Regions from separate parts of the Streptomyces sp. NPDC059874 genome, predicted to be linked through region 1. Evidence: riboswitches for the same ligand, from Rfam matches in the RefSeq annotation. Region 1 holds a riboswitch; the other holds the start of a gene.
The links. Region 1 has a riboswitch for glycine ahead of gcvP (aminomethyl-transferring glycine dehydrogenase). Riboswitches for the same ligand answer to the same signal wherever they lie in the genome.

Region 1 (7,627 bases):
GCCGCGGCGCGGCTCCTGGAGGGCGTGGACACCACGGGTGGCGTGCGGCTGCTGGGCGTGGGTGTGACGGGGCTGGCGGACTACACCCAGGAGGACCTCTTCGCCCAGGCCGCGATGCTCGCCGCCGAGGGCGGGGCGGAGGGTGCGGGCGGGGCCGCTGAGTCGCCCGGTGAGGGTGTGGCCGCCGGGTCCGACGAGGGGCGGGGGGAGGCCGAGCCGGTGATGGACCCGTGGTCCGTGGCGCCGGGGGCGGGCGAGCCCGCCGTGGAGCCCGGGCCGGTGGAGGAGCGGCGGTGGATGGCCGGCCACGATGTACGCCATTCGGTGTACGGGCCCGGGTGGGTGCAGGGCAGCGGGGTCGGGCGGGTGACCGTACGGTTCGAGCAGCCCGGCTCCTTGCCCGGCCGGGTCCGGACCTTCCGGGTGGGCGATCCCGAGCTGGAGCCGTCCGACCCGCTGCCGCTGGTGGGCGACGCGGGGGCGGAGCCGACGGCGGACACCGACGGCTGAGGGGCCGTCCGCTGAGGGGCTCGGGGCGCATCCGGGCCCCGTGGCCGTGCGAGCGCCGGCCGCGCGAGCCAGTGGCCCCGCGCGCCGGCTGTCGGTGGCCCGCCGCGCGCACTGCCCGAGGCCCGCGCCCGCTGCCCACGCCTGCGTTGGCCGCTGCCCACGGCGTCGGGGCCGGGCTGCTCGGCGGTCGGCCGTGAGGGGACGGACGGGGCGGCCTGCCCGGGCGGGTTGAGGCGTGCCGGGTGCCTCCGAAGCGCGGGCCTGCGCCCGGGCCCCTGGGCCGGGGCTGCGGACCGTTGGGTGCGGGGCCGGGGTGGCTTCAGGCGGGCTCGCGCATGGGGCCCGGCCGGGGCCCTGCGGTGCGGGGGCGTGCCGGGTTGCTTCGGGGGTGGCCCCCGCCCGGATGCCCTGGCAGGGGCGCTTGTGGGGCTGGGCCGGCCGGTGTGCCCTGGCGGGAAGCTCCGGGGCAGCCCGCGCCCCGGGCCCCGGCCGGGCGGGCCGGAAGGGGCTCGGGGAGGTGAAGCTAGGCCGGTGAGCGGGGCCCGTCAGTCCTCGTTGCCCGCCAGGTGGCCGAAGTCGCGCTGGAAGTCCGACGGGAGCGTCACGTCCAGACCGTAGTGGTGGTAGAGCTGGAGCTCCTGTTCGGGGGAAAGGTGGCGGCCGACGCCGAAGTCGGGGGCGTCCTTGATCAGGGAGCGGTCGAAGGGCACCCGCAGGGTGTTGTCGACCAGCTCGCTCGGCTCCAGCGGGACGAACGCGTCCCGGCTGAACAGGCCCGTACGGACGGCGGCCCATTCCGGGACGCCCGTGGCATCGTCGAGGTAGACCTCGTCCACGGTGCCGATCTTGGTGCCATTGCGGTCGAACGCCTTGCGGCCGATCAGGCTGCGCGGATCGATGTCGGTCTGCACGGTCCCTCCAAATGGTCGCAACTCCTCCGTAATGACTACAAAAGTGCATATCCCAAGAAGAGGCCACTCGGGAAGGCCCTGGATCCTCGCTGGTAGGCTTGGTGCTGGCTGTCGACCCTGTGCGGGAGAGTCCTCCGAGTGAGAACGACGGAGGCGCCGAAGGAGCAAATCCTCCCCGGAATCTCTCAGGCATACGTACCGCACGGACGAGGCCACTCTGGAAAGCAGGGGCGGGTACCGGGCGCGCAGTGCCGGTTCCTCTCCTCACCGACGGTGAAAGCCGGCGCGTTCGAGCAACCCTCGAGCGGCCGGTGAAACTCTCAGGTTGAGATGACAGAGGGGGAGGCCGTCCGGGTGCCCGCGCCGTGGTGCCCCTCGCAGGTCGTACGACCAGGAGGCCTCCGTACATGACCGCCAACCGCATTCCGCTCTCCCAGCTGGAGCGAGGCATCCCCTTCGAGCAGCGCCACATCGGCCCGGATGCCGAGGCGCAGGCGAAGATGCTCGCTCAGGTGGGCTACGGCTCGCTGGACGAACTGACCGCCGCCGCGGTCCCGGATGTGATCAAGACCGCTGAAGCACTGAACCTGCCCGAGGCGCGGACCGAGGCCGAGGTGCTGGCCGAGCTCCGCTCGCTCGCCGACCGCAACCAGGTCCTGTCCTCCATGATCGGTCTCGGCTACTACGGGACCTTCACCCCGCCGGTGATCCTCCGCAACGTCATGGAGAACCCGGCCTGGTACACGGCCTACACGCCGTACCAGCCGGAGATCTCGCAGGGTCGCCTCGAAGCGCTGCTGAACTTCCAGACCGTCGTCGCCGAGCTGACCGGTCTGCCGACTTCCGGCGCCTCCCTGCTCGACGAGGGCACCGCGGCCGCCGAGGCCATGACGCTGGCCCGCCGCGTGGGCAAGGCCAAGGGCAACGTCTTCCTCGTCGACGCCGACGCGCTGCCGCAGACCATCGCGGTGATCGAGACCCGCGCCGAGCCGATCGGCATCGAGGTCGTCGTCGCCGACCTGTCCGAGGGCATTCCGGCCGAGATCGCCGAGCGCGGCGTCTACGGCGTGCTCCTCCAGTACCCGGGTGCCTCCGGCGCGGTGCGGGACATCAAGCCGGTCATCGAGCAGGCGCACGCGCTCGGCGCCATCGTCTCCGTCTCCGCCGACCTGCTCGCCCTGACCCTGCTGACCTCCCCGGGCGAGCTGGGCGCGGACATCGCCGTCGGCACCACGCAGCGCTTCGGCGTCCCGATGGGCTTCGGCGGACCGCACGCCGGCTACATGGCCGTCCAGGCCAAGCACGCCCGCTCGCTGCCGGGCCGCCTCGTCGGCGTCTCCGTGGACGCGGACGGCAACAAGGCGTACCGCTTGGCGCTGCAGACCCGCGAGCAGCACATCCGCCGCGAGAAGGCCACCAGCAACATCTGCACCGCGCAGGTGCTCCTCGCCGTCATGGCCGGCATGTACGCCGTCTACCACGGCCCGGACGGCCTGCGGACGATCGCCGGCCGCACCCACCGCTACGCGGCCCTGCTCGCCGCGGGCCTGACGGCCGGCGGGGTCGAGGTCGTGCACGGCGCGTTCTTCGACACGATCACCGCCCGCGTTCCGGGCCGCGCGGCCGAGGTCGTCGCCGCCGCCCGCGAGGGCGGGGTCAACCTGCACCAGGTCGACGCGGACCAGGTCTCCGTCTCCTGCGACGAGACCACCCTGCGCGCCGACATCGAGGCCGTCTGGGCCGCCTTCGGCGTCACCGCCGATATCGAGGCGCTGGACGAGACCACGGCCGACACCCTCCCCGAAGGCCTGCTGCGCTCGGACGCCTACCTGACGCACCCGGTGTTCCACCAGCACCGTTCCGAGACCGCGATGCTGCGCTACCTGCGCAAGCTCTCGGACAAGGACTACGCGCTGGACCGCGGCATGATCCCGCTGGGCTCCTGCACCATGAAGCTCAACGCGACCACCGAGATGGAGCCGGTGACCTGGCCCGAATTCGGCCAGCTGCACCCCTTCGCCCCGGTGGAGCAGGCCGAGGGCTACCTCACGCTCATCAACGAGCTGGAGGAACGTCTCTGCGAGGTCACCGGCTACGACAAGGTCTCCATCCAGCCGAACGCCGGTTCGCAGGGTGAGCTCGCCGGTCTGCTCGCCGTACGCGCCTACCACCGCGCGAACGGCGACGAGCAGCGCACCATCTGCCTCATCCCGTCCTCCGCGCACGGCACCAACGCCGCCAGCGCCGTGATGGCCGGCATGAAGGTCGTCGTCGTCAAGACCGCCGACGACGGCGAGGTGGACGCGGACGACCTGCGCGCCAAGATCGAGCAGTACCGCGACGAGCTCGCCGTGCTGATGATCACGTACCCCTCCACGCACGGTGTGTTCGAGGAGCACGTCGCCGACATCTGCGCCCAGGTGCACGAGGCCGGCGGCCAGGTCTACGTGGACGGCGCGAACCTGAACGCCCTGGTCGGTCTGGCCAAGCCGGGTCACTTCGGCGGCGACGTCTCGCACCTGAACCTGCACAAGACCTTCTGCATCCCGCACGGCGGCGGCGGTCCGGGCGTCGGTCCGGTCGGTGTCCGGGCCCACCTGGCTCCGTACCTGCCGAACCACCCGCTGCAGCCGACCGCCGGCCCGGAGACGGGCGTCGGCCCGATCTCGGCCGCGCCGTGGGGCTCCGCCGGCATCCTGCCGATCTCCTGGTCGTACGTGCGCCTCATGGGCGGCGAGGGCCTCAAGCGCGCCACCCAGGTGGCGGTGCTCGGCGCCAACTACATCGCCAAGCGCCTGGAGCCGCACTACCCGGTGCTCTACACCGGCCCGGGCAACCTGGTCGCGCACGAGTGCATCATCGACCTGCGTCCGCTGTCGAAGGCGACCGGCGTGAGCGTGGACGACATCGCCAAGCGCCTGATCGACTACGGCTTCCACGCGCCGACCATGTCCTTCCCGGTCGCCGGCACGCTGATGATCGAGCCGACGGAGTCCGAGGACCTCGTCGAGATCGACCGCTTCTGCGACGCGATGATCGCCATCCGCGGCGAGATCGAGAAGGTCGCTTCCGGTGAGTGGCCGCTCGAGGACAACCCGCTGGCCAACTCCCCGCACACCGCCGCGGCGCTGGGCGGCGAGTGGAACCACCCGTACACCCGTGACGAGGCCGTCTTCCCCGGCGGGGTCTCGGCTGCCGAGAAGTACTGGCCGCCGGTGCGTCGCATCGACGGTGCGTTCGGTGACCGCAACCTGGTGTGCTCCTGCCCGCCGCTGGACGAGTACGACAACTGATCGCTGACGAAGGGGCCGGTCCGGGAAGTTCTCCCGGACCGGCCCCTTCGTCGTTCTCGCCCTGTCGCGCGCTCCGTCCTACGCCACCGCGAGCGGCCGGTGCGGGGCGATGATCTGGCCGTCGGGGAGCAGCTCCCCGGTGTCCTCGAAGAGCAGGACGCCGTTGCACAGCAGGCTCCAGCCCTGCTCCGGGTGGTTGGCCACCGGGCGGGCGGCTTCCCGGTCGGCGGATTCGGCTGACGGGCAGGCTGGCTGGTGCTGGCACATGGATGCGTTCTTTCGCTGCGGTGTGGTCTGCGTGCTACGGCTCGATGCGTGATTCATGGCCGTCCCCCTGGATCATCCCCGCACCCGCGGGGAGCGTGTCCTCAGTCTTCCCCCAGGACAGCCGCTTCGCAGGGATTTCCCGCCGGCTGTCCTCACTGATTGATGACGCATCACTCGTGCGGGCGGTTCAGGCCAACTCCCCTGTCATTTCGGATGGTTCGCGAGTGGCCCGGCCGGACTAACCCGAATGGGTCAATCGGGTCAGGCGGCCGGTGCGGCCAGCGACGGCGGGGCCGGCGCCGTCGCCGGGGTGAGCCGGTGGGTCAGTACGGGCAGCAGTTCCGAGACCGGATGCGGCCGGTACGCGGCGATGCCGGGCGGAGCCGGAGCCAGGGGCACCAGCAGGTCCTCGCCGGCCGGCAGACCGGCGGAGGCGTCGGCGCCCACCGCCCCGTGCAGCCACAGCGTCAGCATGTACAGCTCCGGTACGGACAGCAGTCGCGGTTGGTAGCCCTTGCCGAGCGACTCCGCCTGGCGCAGGGCGCGTTCGGTGGCGGCCACGTAGGGGCCCTCGAAGAAGTGGGAGAACGCCCAGCCGTCGGGAGTGAGGCGGGTGTCGGCCGCGGCGACGAAGCGGTCCCCGCTGCGGATGAGGAACCTCCAGCCGGTCAGGCGTGTGCGGGGCGGCCTGCCGCCGGCGGTCAGGGTGGACATGCCCAGTCGGTCGAGGACATGGACCGGCAGCGGGAGTTCGGCGGTCATCGGCCCCTGGAGCGCGCGCAGGGCCGGAGTGTGCGCCTCGTGGACGGCGGTGGGGGAACCGAGGGCCGCGAGGACGCTGCGCAGGGCGGGCGCGGGAGCCGGAGGGACGTGCAGCGGCATGGTGGGTCGCCTCTCACTTGGGAGACCTGTGGAAGGGGGAGGTGCGGACGGCGCTGTCGCATTCTGGGGCCAGAGGGGGGCTGAGGGGCAATGGCCGCGCGCCAACTCTCTGCCTCGTTTGCGGAGTTTATACGACATGTGTTCACGCAGTGTTTCGGCTAGCTGTCCCGGCTATTGCCGGCAAGGCGCTTACCGGTCCCGCTGACATGGCATTCATGCCGGATAAGCGCGAACATGTCGCGCTGACCTCGGAGGTTACCTGACGGGGGCCCGGCTGAAAAGCATCGGTAATCGGGAGCACGCAAAGTCGAAGAGGAATTTGCGCGAGGCGACTTGCCAGGTGAATGTGCCGGAGCGCCCTTCGGCCAAACCGGCGCGCGCGCCTCGCGGCGCACGCCCCCCGGGCGTTATGGATCACCCTGCCGGGGCATCATCGACCGTACATGCGCGCCTGGGTGCCCAGGGCCAGGCCCAGTCGAGGAGGGACGCTTCGATGGGGGAGAAGGTCGTGGCGGGCGGATTCGACCTGTCCGATCGGCAGAGGTATCGAAGGAAGCTCCACGAGTGTCTGGAGGGACTGGAGCGACTTCTGGCGGAGAAGAGGTTCGATCGCCCGAAGAACATGATGGGACTTGAGATCGAGTTGAATCTCGCGGGTGCCGACGGGTTGCCGAGAATGGTGAATGCCCAGGTGCTGGAGCGGATTGCGAGCACGGATTTCCAGACGGAGCTGGGAATGTTCAACCTGGAGGTGAACGTCCTCCCGCACCGGCTCGGCGGCCGCGTATTCGACGGCCTCGCCGAGGAACTCAGCGCGGGGCTGGGCTATGCCCACCGGCAGGCCGCGGAGATCGACGCCGGCGTGGTGATGATCGGAATTCTGCCGACGATCTCGCGCGGCGACCTGGTCACCGCCAACCTGTCGGCGGTGGACCGGTACTCGCTGCTGAACGAGCAGATCCTGATGATGCGCGGGGAGGACTTCACGCTCGACATCGAGGGCGTCGAGCGGCTGACCTGGACCTCCGGGTCGATCGTGCCGGAAGCCGCCTGCACATCCGTCCAACTGCACCTACAGGTGACGCCGGCCCGGTTCTCGGACGTGTGGAACGCCGCGCAGGCGGTGGCGGCCGCGCAGATAGCCGTCGGCGCCAACTCGCCGTTCCTGTTCGGGCGCGAGCTGTGGCGGGAGTCGCGGCCGCCGTTGTTCACGCAGGCCACCGACACCCGGCCGCCCGAGCTCCAGGCGCAGGGGGTGCGACCGCGCACCTGGTTCGGGGAGCGGTGGGTGGACTCGGCGTACGAGCTCTTCGCCGAGAACGTCCGCTACTTCCCGTCCCTGCTGCCGATATGCGACGAGGAGGAGCCACTGCGGGTCCTGGACGAGGGCGGGGTGCCGCGGCTGCAGGAACTCGTCCTGCACAACGGCACCGTCTACCGCTGGAACCGGCCCGTCTACGGGGTCGCGGACGGGGTGCCGCACCTGCGGGTGGAGAACCGGGTGCTGCCGGCCGGCCCCACCGTCGCCGATGTCGTCGCCAACGCCGCCTTCTACTACGGGCTCGTTCGCACCCTCGCGGACGAGCCGCGCCCGTTGTGGACCAGGCTGCCCTTCGCCGAGGCGGAGGCCAACTTCGACGCGGCCTGCCGGTACGGGATCGACGCGCGCCTGCGGTGGCCGCGCCGGGGCCGGGCCGGAGGACTGGTGAGCGTACCGGCGGTGCGGCTGGTACTGGACGAGCTGCTGCCGATGGCGGCGGCCGG
Region 2 (7,627 bases), on a different contig from region 1:
ACCACGCCGGAGGTGGTGACGGCGGTCAGGACGGCGGCCGCGCCGTTCGGCGCGAAGCCTCCGTGGGCGGTGAAGTTGTCGGTGTGGAAGCCGGAGGCGATGAGCGCGACGACGGCCAGCACCGGGATCGCGAACTTGACCAGGGTGAGGAGGGAGTTGATCTTCGCCGGCAACTGGACCGACCAGTAGCAGGACAGCCACAGCAGGACGGTGAGGACCAGCGCCACGCACATGCCGAAGGCGGTCAGCTGGTGGGACCGGGCGTCCACCAGGTCCTCGGCCCAGCCGAAGCTCCAGGAGGACATGTACTGGGTGGCCGCGATCGACTCGATCGGGATCAGCGAGGCGACCGCGATCCACACCGCCCAGCCGGTGATGAAGCCGAGCACCGGCCCGTGCGAGATGGAGCCGTAGCGGGCCATGCCGCCGGGGATCGGGTAGGCCGCGCCGACCTCCGCGTACGACATGGCGATCATGCCGATGAAGACCGCGCCGATGACCCAGGCCACGAGCGCCGCCGGTCCGGCCACCTGGGCCGCCGTACCGGCGCCGAAGAGCCAGCCCGATCCGAAGATCGAACCTATGCCGATCATGACCAGCGCGAAGAGACTGAGTCCCTTCTTGTTCGCTGCGCTCATGTCCATGGGGTCGTTTCCGTCCTGCCAGGGGATGCGGTGAGTCTCTTATGCGGAGCCTATTTGCCAATTTTTGGTGGATTCAGTGGCAATGGGCCGCATCCGCCTGGGGCTTTGGTCATGAGAAGGGCCCGACCCTGTGCAAAACAAGGCCGGGCCCTTCTCAGGCCGTTGCCTAGAGCGACGGGTACAGCGGGAACTTCGCGGCGAGCGCGGAGACGCGCGCCTTCAGGCCCTCGCTGTCGTAGGCCGGCTTCAGCGCGGCCGCGATGATCTCGGCGACCTCGGTGAAGTCCTCGGCGCCGAAACCGCGCGTGGCCAGGGCCGGCGTACCGATCCGCAGACCCGAGGTGACCATCGGCGGCCGCGGGTCGTTCGGGATGGCGTTGCGGTTGACCGTGATGCCGATCTCGTGGAGCCGGTCCTCGGCCTGCTGGCCGTCCAGCTCGGAGTTGCGCAGGTCGACCAGGACCAGGTGCACGTCCGTGCCGCCGGAGAGGACGGAGACGCCGACCTCGGTGACGTCCGACTGCACCAGGCGCTCGGCGATGATCTTCGCGCCCTCAAGGGTGCGCACCTGGCGCTCCTTGAACTCCTCCGAGGCCGCGACCTTGAAGGAGACGGCCTTGGCCGCGATCACGTGCTCCAGCGGGCCGCCCTGCTGACCCGGGAAGACCGCGGAGTTGATCTTCTTGGCCAGCTCCTGCGTCGACAGGATGACACCGCCGCGCGGACCACCGAGGGTCTTGTGCGTGGTGGTGGTGACGACGTGGGCGTGCGGCACCGGGTTCGGGTGCAGACCCGCGGCGACCAGGCCGGCGAAGTGCGCCATGTCGACCATCAGGTACGCGCCGACCTCGTCCGCGATGCGGCGGAAGGCGGCGAAGTCCAGCTGGCGCGGGTAGGCGGACCAGCCGGCGACGATCAGCTGCGGCTTGGACTCCTTGGCGAGGCGCTCGACCTCGGCCATGTCCACCTGGCCGGTCTCGTCGACGTGGTACGGGACCACGTTGTAGAGCTTGCCGGAGAAGTTGATCTTCATGCCGTGGGTCAGGTGACCACCGTGGGCCAGGTTCAGGCCCATGATCGTGTCGCCCGGCTTCAGCAGCGCGAACATCGCCGCCGCGTTCGCCTGCGCACCCGAGTGCGGCTGCACGTTCGCGGCCTCGGCGCCGAACAGCGCCTTGATCCGGTCGATCGCGATCTGCTCGACGACGTCGACGTGCTCGCAGCCACCGTAGTAGCGGCGGCCCGGGTAGCCCTCGGCGTACTTGTTGGTCAGGACCGAGCCCTGGGCCTCCATGACGGCGACCGGAGCGAAGTTCTCCGACGCGATCATTTCCAGGGTCGACTGCTGGCGCACGAGCTCGGCGTCGACGGCTGCGGCGACATCGGGGTCGAGTTCGTGAAGAGGGGTGTTCAGTACGGACATCAGGATCCCCTGGGGTCAGTTACCGGCGGTGAGAGCGGTGTACTCGTCGAAGGAGAGCACGTCCTTGGGCTCCTCCGAGATGCGCACCTTGAACAGCCAGCCGCCCTCGAACGGAGCGGAGTTCACCAGCGACGGGTCGTCGACGACGTCCTGGTTGGCCTCGACGACCTCACCGGAGACGGGGGAGTACAGGTCGCTGACCGACTTCGTCGACTCCAGCTCGCCACAGGTCTCGCCCTCGGTGACGGTCTCGCCGACCTCGGGGAGCTGGGCGTAGACGACGTCACCGAGCGCGTTGGCCGCGAACTCCGTGATGCCGACCGTCGCGACGCCGTCCTCGACGTCCGACAGCCACTCGTGCTCCTTGGTGTAACGCAGCTGCTGGGGGGTGCTCATGGCCTGATTCTCCTGGATGCGGGGGAGTGGAAACGAACGGTGGTCTTGGGTACTGCGATGTCGCCGCACGGGGCACCCGGGCGGCAGGCCTGACTACAAGGACTACTTCTGCCGCTTGTAGAACGGCAGAGCGACGACCTCGTACGGCTCATGCGTACCGCGAATGTCGACGCCGACGCCGGAGGTGCCGGGCGCGGCGTGCGCCGCGTCGACGTACGCCATCGCGATCGGCTTGCCCAGCGTCGGGGACGGGGCGCCGGAGGTGACCTCGCCGATGACCTGGCCGTCGGCGACAACCGGGAAGCCGGCGCGCGGGACGCGGCGGCCCTCGGCGATCAGGCCGACCAGCTTGCGCGGCGGGTTGGTGGCGGCGCGCTCGGCGGCGGCCTCCAGGGCGGCGCGGCCGACGAAGTCCCCCTCCTTCTCGAACTTCACGACCCGGCCCAGCCCCGCGTCGAACGGGGTGAGGGAGGTGGTCAGCTCGTGCCCGTACAGCGGCATGCCCGCCTCCAGGCGCAGCGTGTCGCGGCAGGACAGGCCGGCCGGGACCAGGCCGACGCCCTCGCCGGCCTTGGTCAGCGCCTGCCACAGCTCCACGGCGTGCTCGGGGGAGACGAACAGCTCGAAGCCGTCCTCGCCCGTGTAGCCCGTACGCGCGATCAGCGCGGGCACGCCCGCGACGGTGCCCGGCAGGCCGGCGTAGTACTTCAGCCCGTCCAGGTCGGCGTCGGTGAGGGAGGCGAGGATGCCGGGGGACTCCGGGCCCTGCACCGCGATCAGCGCGTACGCGTCACGGTCGTCGCGGACCTCGGTGTCGAAACCGGCGGCGCGCTCGGTCAGGGCGTCGAGGACGACCTGGGCGTTGGAGGCGTTCGCGACGACCATGTACTCGGTCTCGCCGAGGCGGTAGACGATCAGGTCGTCGACGATGCCGCCGTCTTCCTGGCAGATGTGCGTGTAGCGGGCACGGCCGACGCCGACGGTGGAGATGTTCCCGACCAGCGCGTAGTCCAGGGCCTTGACGGCCTCCGGGCCGGTCAGGGTGATCTCACCCATGTGCGAGAGGTCGAAGAGACCGGCCTTGGTGCGGACGGCGTTGTGCTCGTCGCGCTCGCTGGCGTACCGCAGGGGCATGTCCCAGCCCGCGAAGTCGGTCATGGTCGCACCGAGGGAACGGTGCAGCGCATCGAGGGCGGTCAGGCGGGGGGCAGTGCTCATGGGTGTGGCTCCCGGGTCCCAGGGCATGACATGACGAGGAGAGGTCCTCCCCATCTGTCATCGGAACCTGAGAGGTTCGCCGAGAGTTCCTGAAGATTCAGGGATCTCCGGCTTGCACCTTGGGTGGAGCTGCCGAGCAGCTCGCTTTTCAGATCTGCCTCATCCACGCGGTACGGGGCCTGAGAGATTCAAGGGAGGTTCTTGCTCCTTCGGCGCCCAAGCACGGCCTTGCGGCGTGCCGGGACTCTCCCGCGCGGATTCAAGCGGCCGGTATGCAGTTGGTGATGCGGTTGGTCCAGATGGCGCACATCATTGCACGCCATGGTGGTGATCGGGCGGGCGGGCCCGAAAGATCGTGCGGGTGTCCAAGGGGCGGACCGGGGCGGACCGGAACCGGGACTGCCGGATTACCGTCTCTTTACACTCAGGGGGCAAGGGTCCTGGTGACCCGATTCGGGGGAGGCGAACACTGTGCGGAGATTCGTAGGTGTGGCGGCGGCCGCGGGCACCGTGGGTTCGGTACCGGCGCAGCGAGGCGGCGGTGGTGTGACGCGTGCGCGCGGGCACGAGGCCGGACCCGTACGCGACCTGCGCGGGCCCGGCGTACGGGGCCCGCAGCGGCTCCGCTTCGCCGAGGGCGACATCGTGGTCGTGTCCGGCCTGCCGGGCGGCGGCAAGAGCACGCTGATCAAGCGGGCCGCGGCCGAGGGCGGCGCCATCGACTCCCAGGACGCCCGCGAGCGCTGGGAACACCGGATGCCGGGGGCGCTGCCGTACGCGGTGTACCGGCCGCTGGTGCGGGCCGCGCACTACTGGGGGCTGTGGCGCACGCTGCGCTCCGGGCGCTCCGTCGTCGTCCACGACTGCGGTACGCAGAGCTGGGTCCGGGCGCTGCTCGCGGCGGCCGCGCGGCGGCGGGGGCGTTCGCTGCACCTGCTCCTCCTGGACAGCAGCCCCGAGGAGGCGCTGTCCGGCCAGGCGGCGCGGGGGCGGCGCGTGTCGGCGTACGCCTTCGCCCGACACCGGGGGGCGGTGACCCGCCTCCTCCGCGAAGCGGAATCCGGCCGGCCGCCTGCGGGGTGCGCGTCGGCCACCCTCCTGGACCGCCGCTCCGCTGCCGCGGTGGCCCGGATCGCGTTCCACCCGTAACCGCCGGGGGCCCTGCCCCCGCACCCCCGCGCCTCAAACGCCGGCGGGGCTGGATATGCCGCTTGCGCGGCATCCGGGGCGCCGCCCCGGCCCCCGCGCCTCAAACGCCGGCGAGGCTGGAATTGCCCTGCGGGCAATCCAAGCCCGCCTGGGCGCAGGGTTGCGCTGCGGCGCGCACTTGCAGGCCGACGCCGGCCAATTCCAGCCCCGCCGGCGTTTGAGGCGCGGGTCCGGGCAGAGCCCGGCAGCGGCGCCGCACGTGAGCGCGGACAGCAACCCGGCGGAGCCCCGGCGGCGGGGCCGGGCCCAGGGCCGATAGCCTCGGCACGACATCGGCGGGATCACGGAGGCACGGGACATGCACAGCGGCGGTGGTTGGCCGGGGAATGAGCTGGAGCAGGTGCTCGGGGCGGCGCTCGGGCAGCCGGACGCCGGCGGGCGGATCCTGGAGGTGCTCGGGCGGAGCCAGCTGTGGGTGCCGCTCCCCGCCGGCGCGGGCACCGAGCAGGGCGGAGCCGAGGGGCTGACCCTGCCCACCATGGACATCGGCGGAGCCGCGTACGTCCCGGTGTACAGCTCCGAGGCCCAGTTCCTCGCCTGCGTCGGCCCCGGCATGGACTTCGCGGTGGCCCCCGCCGTCGAGTTCGCCCGCGGCCTCCCCCCGCAGCTCGGCATCGCGCTCAACCCCGAGGGCGCCGTCGGCGTGCCCCTCCCCCCGCCCGCCGTCGCGGAGCTCTGCCGCACCGGCCGGACCCCCCTCGACGGCCCCGCCGCCGGCGGCCGTGTGCGGCTCTACGAGCCGGACTGGCAGGAGGACCCGGTGGACTTCCTGGCCGCAGCCGCCGAGGAGTTCCGCGGCACCGGTGTGGTCTCGGCCGCGTACCGTTGCCTCGCGAGCATCGAGGGCGGGGAGCCGCAGCTGTTCATCGGTGTCCGCCTGGTGGGATGGGAGCCCGAGACCCGCAACGCCCCGATGGACGCCCTCGGCCGGGCCCTGACCCGCGTACCGCCGCCCTGGCCGGTGCAGTTGATCCTGCTGGACGCCGCCGAAGACCCGGTCACGGACTGGATTCGTGAGCGCGTACGCCCCTTCTACCTCCCGTAGGGCCGCTTAAGCTGTTCACGCGTTGACGTCGGGCGGATGCAGAGACGAGGAGGGGTACCGGGTGAGTGCGTCAGGCACGGCCGCGGCCGGGCAGGTCGAGCACATGCTGCGCCAGGTGACTCCCGGGCGCTACGAGAGCTACGAGTCGCTTCTGCACGCCCTCTCCGAGGGCCGGCTGTGGATGCTGCTGTGGCAGGGGCAGCCGGGCTCCCCGGACGCCCAGTACGGCGGCATGGAGGTCGAGGGCCTCGGGTACGCGCCCTGTGTGACCTCCCCGCAGGAGCTGGCCGCCAGCGGCTGGAACCGGGGCTACGAGGTGGTCACCGGCCGGGACATCGCCCGGGCGCTCTACCCCGACCGCTGGGGCCTGTGGCTGAACCCGCACGCCCAGGGCGGCGGCCTCGGCGTGCCGTGGGCGGACCTGCGCCGGATCGCCACCGGCCTGGACCGGATGCCGGCCGGCCCGTTGCGGCTGTCCGAGCCCGCCATCGAGCTCCCGCAGTTCTACGGGCTGCTGACCCAGCACGCCCACCGGACGCCGGCCGTGCGCTCGCTCCGCCGCGCGTGGGTGCAGCCGGCGCTCGGGTCCCCGTACCTCGCGGTGGGGCTCGACCTGTACGACGCCTCCGCGCCCGCGCTGGAGTCCGTACGGGAGATGATGCGCCAGTCGGTCGGCGTCGTCCCCGAGGGCGTACCGGTGTGCACGGTGGCGCTCGCCGACGAGCACGACCCCGTCGCGATGTGGCTGCGCGCGCAGACCCGCCCCTTCTACGACCGCGAGGGCCAGGCACCCGCGTACTGACCGGACGGCTGCCTACCGGCGCGTAGGACCTCGATTTCCGGACATCCACATATTGAGACATCCGTCTCGAAGGCCGCACCGAACCCATCGGTGCGGCCTTCGTCATATCCACCGAATCCACCCAAGTTCCTTGCCTGAAATGGCAGTTGGGTGGGATGTCCGTTCCGCGACGAACGGGCGGTGTTTCACCGCTCAACAGGGCCTGTCGTTCGGATAACGGAAGGTGTCGACGCAGATCACGGTTGCGCATCACATCCCCGGCAGGTCTGGCGGCCGATTGAGTGACCGATGAAGACTCCCCACCCAAGAGCCGGGTCAGTCCTGAAAGACCGGCTGGGCACGTGCACTTCGCTTGTCGTTCCACATGGCACTTCCTGCACTTCACACGCGTCCTGTGTATCCCACGCACTCCGAGCGCCACTCCGCACCAACGCCGCCACAGCGGCGGGCATGGGCCGGCAAACCCGTCGGCCGAGAGGGGTCCCCACCACGATGACGGCACCACTGCACGACACGAGCGCGGAAACACCCGCTCCCGTGTCCGTAGCCGACGTCCCTGCCAAGGCCATCGAAGGCCGCTCGCCCGGCCGCATCGCCTGGATGCGGCTCAAGCGCGACAAAGTCGCGCTGACCGGCGGCGTGGTCGTGATCCTCCTGATCCTGGTGGCGGTTTTCGCGCCGCAGATCGTGAGCCTGCTGGGCCACCCGCCCAACGAGTTCCACGAGGACCTGATCGACCCGGACCTCGGCACGCCGATCGGCTCCTTCGGCGGCATGAGCTCCGACTTCCTGCTGGGCGTCGAACCCACCAACGGGCGCGACGTGTTCAGCCGGATCGTCTACGGGGCCCGGATCTCCCTGGTCGTCGCCTTCCTGGCGGCCTTCGTGTC

Region 2: linked by a shared signal. The riboswitch ahead of gcvT (glycine cleavage system aminomethyltransferase GcvT) and the one ahead of gcvP (aminomethyl-transferring glycine dehydrogenase) in region 1 are both predicted to bind glycine.

What each region holds. Positions count from the first base shown of each region.
Region 1 covers NZ_JBHWJY010000118.1:9,711-17,337, forward strand. Annotated here, with positions in the region: gene ACFV9H_RS38405 (DNA polymerase IV) at 1-510, shown strand, start outside; gene ACFV9H_RS38410 (PRC-barrel domain-containing protein) at 1,056-1,421, opposite strand; glycine riboswitch at 1,534-1,632, shown strand; gene gcvP (aminomethyl-transferring glycine dehydrogenase) at 1,829-4,714, shown strand; gene ACFV9H_RS38420 (DUF5999 family protein) at 4,793-4,981, opposite strand; gene ACFV9H_RS38425 (hypothetical protein) at 5,243-5,863, opposite strand; gene ACFV9H_RS38430 (glutamate-cysteine ligase family protein) at 6,357-7,627, shown strand, end outside.
Region 2 covers NZ_JBHWJY010000027.1:36,423-44,049, reverse strand. Annotated here, with positions in the region: gene ACFV9H_RS17855 (APC family permease) at 1-644, opposite strand, end outside; gene glyA (serine hydroxymethyltransferase) at 811-2,067, opposite strand; gene gcvH (glycine cleavage system protein GcvH) at 2,083-2,463, opposite strand; gene gcvT (glycine cleavage system aminomethyltransferase GcvT) at 2,566-3,681, opposite strand; glycine riboswitch at 3,840-3,943, opposite strand; gene ACFV9H_RS17835 (AAA family ATPase) at 4,153-4,830, shown strand; gene ACFV9H_RS17830 (enhanced serine sensitivity protein SseB) at 5,189-5,935, shown strand; gene ACFV9H_RS17825 (enhanced serine sensitivity protein SseB C-terminal domain-containing protein) at 5,997-6,737, shown strand; gene ACFV9H_RS17820 (ABC transporter permease) at 7,230-7,627, shown strand, end outside.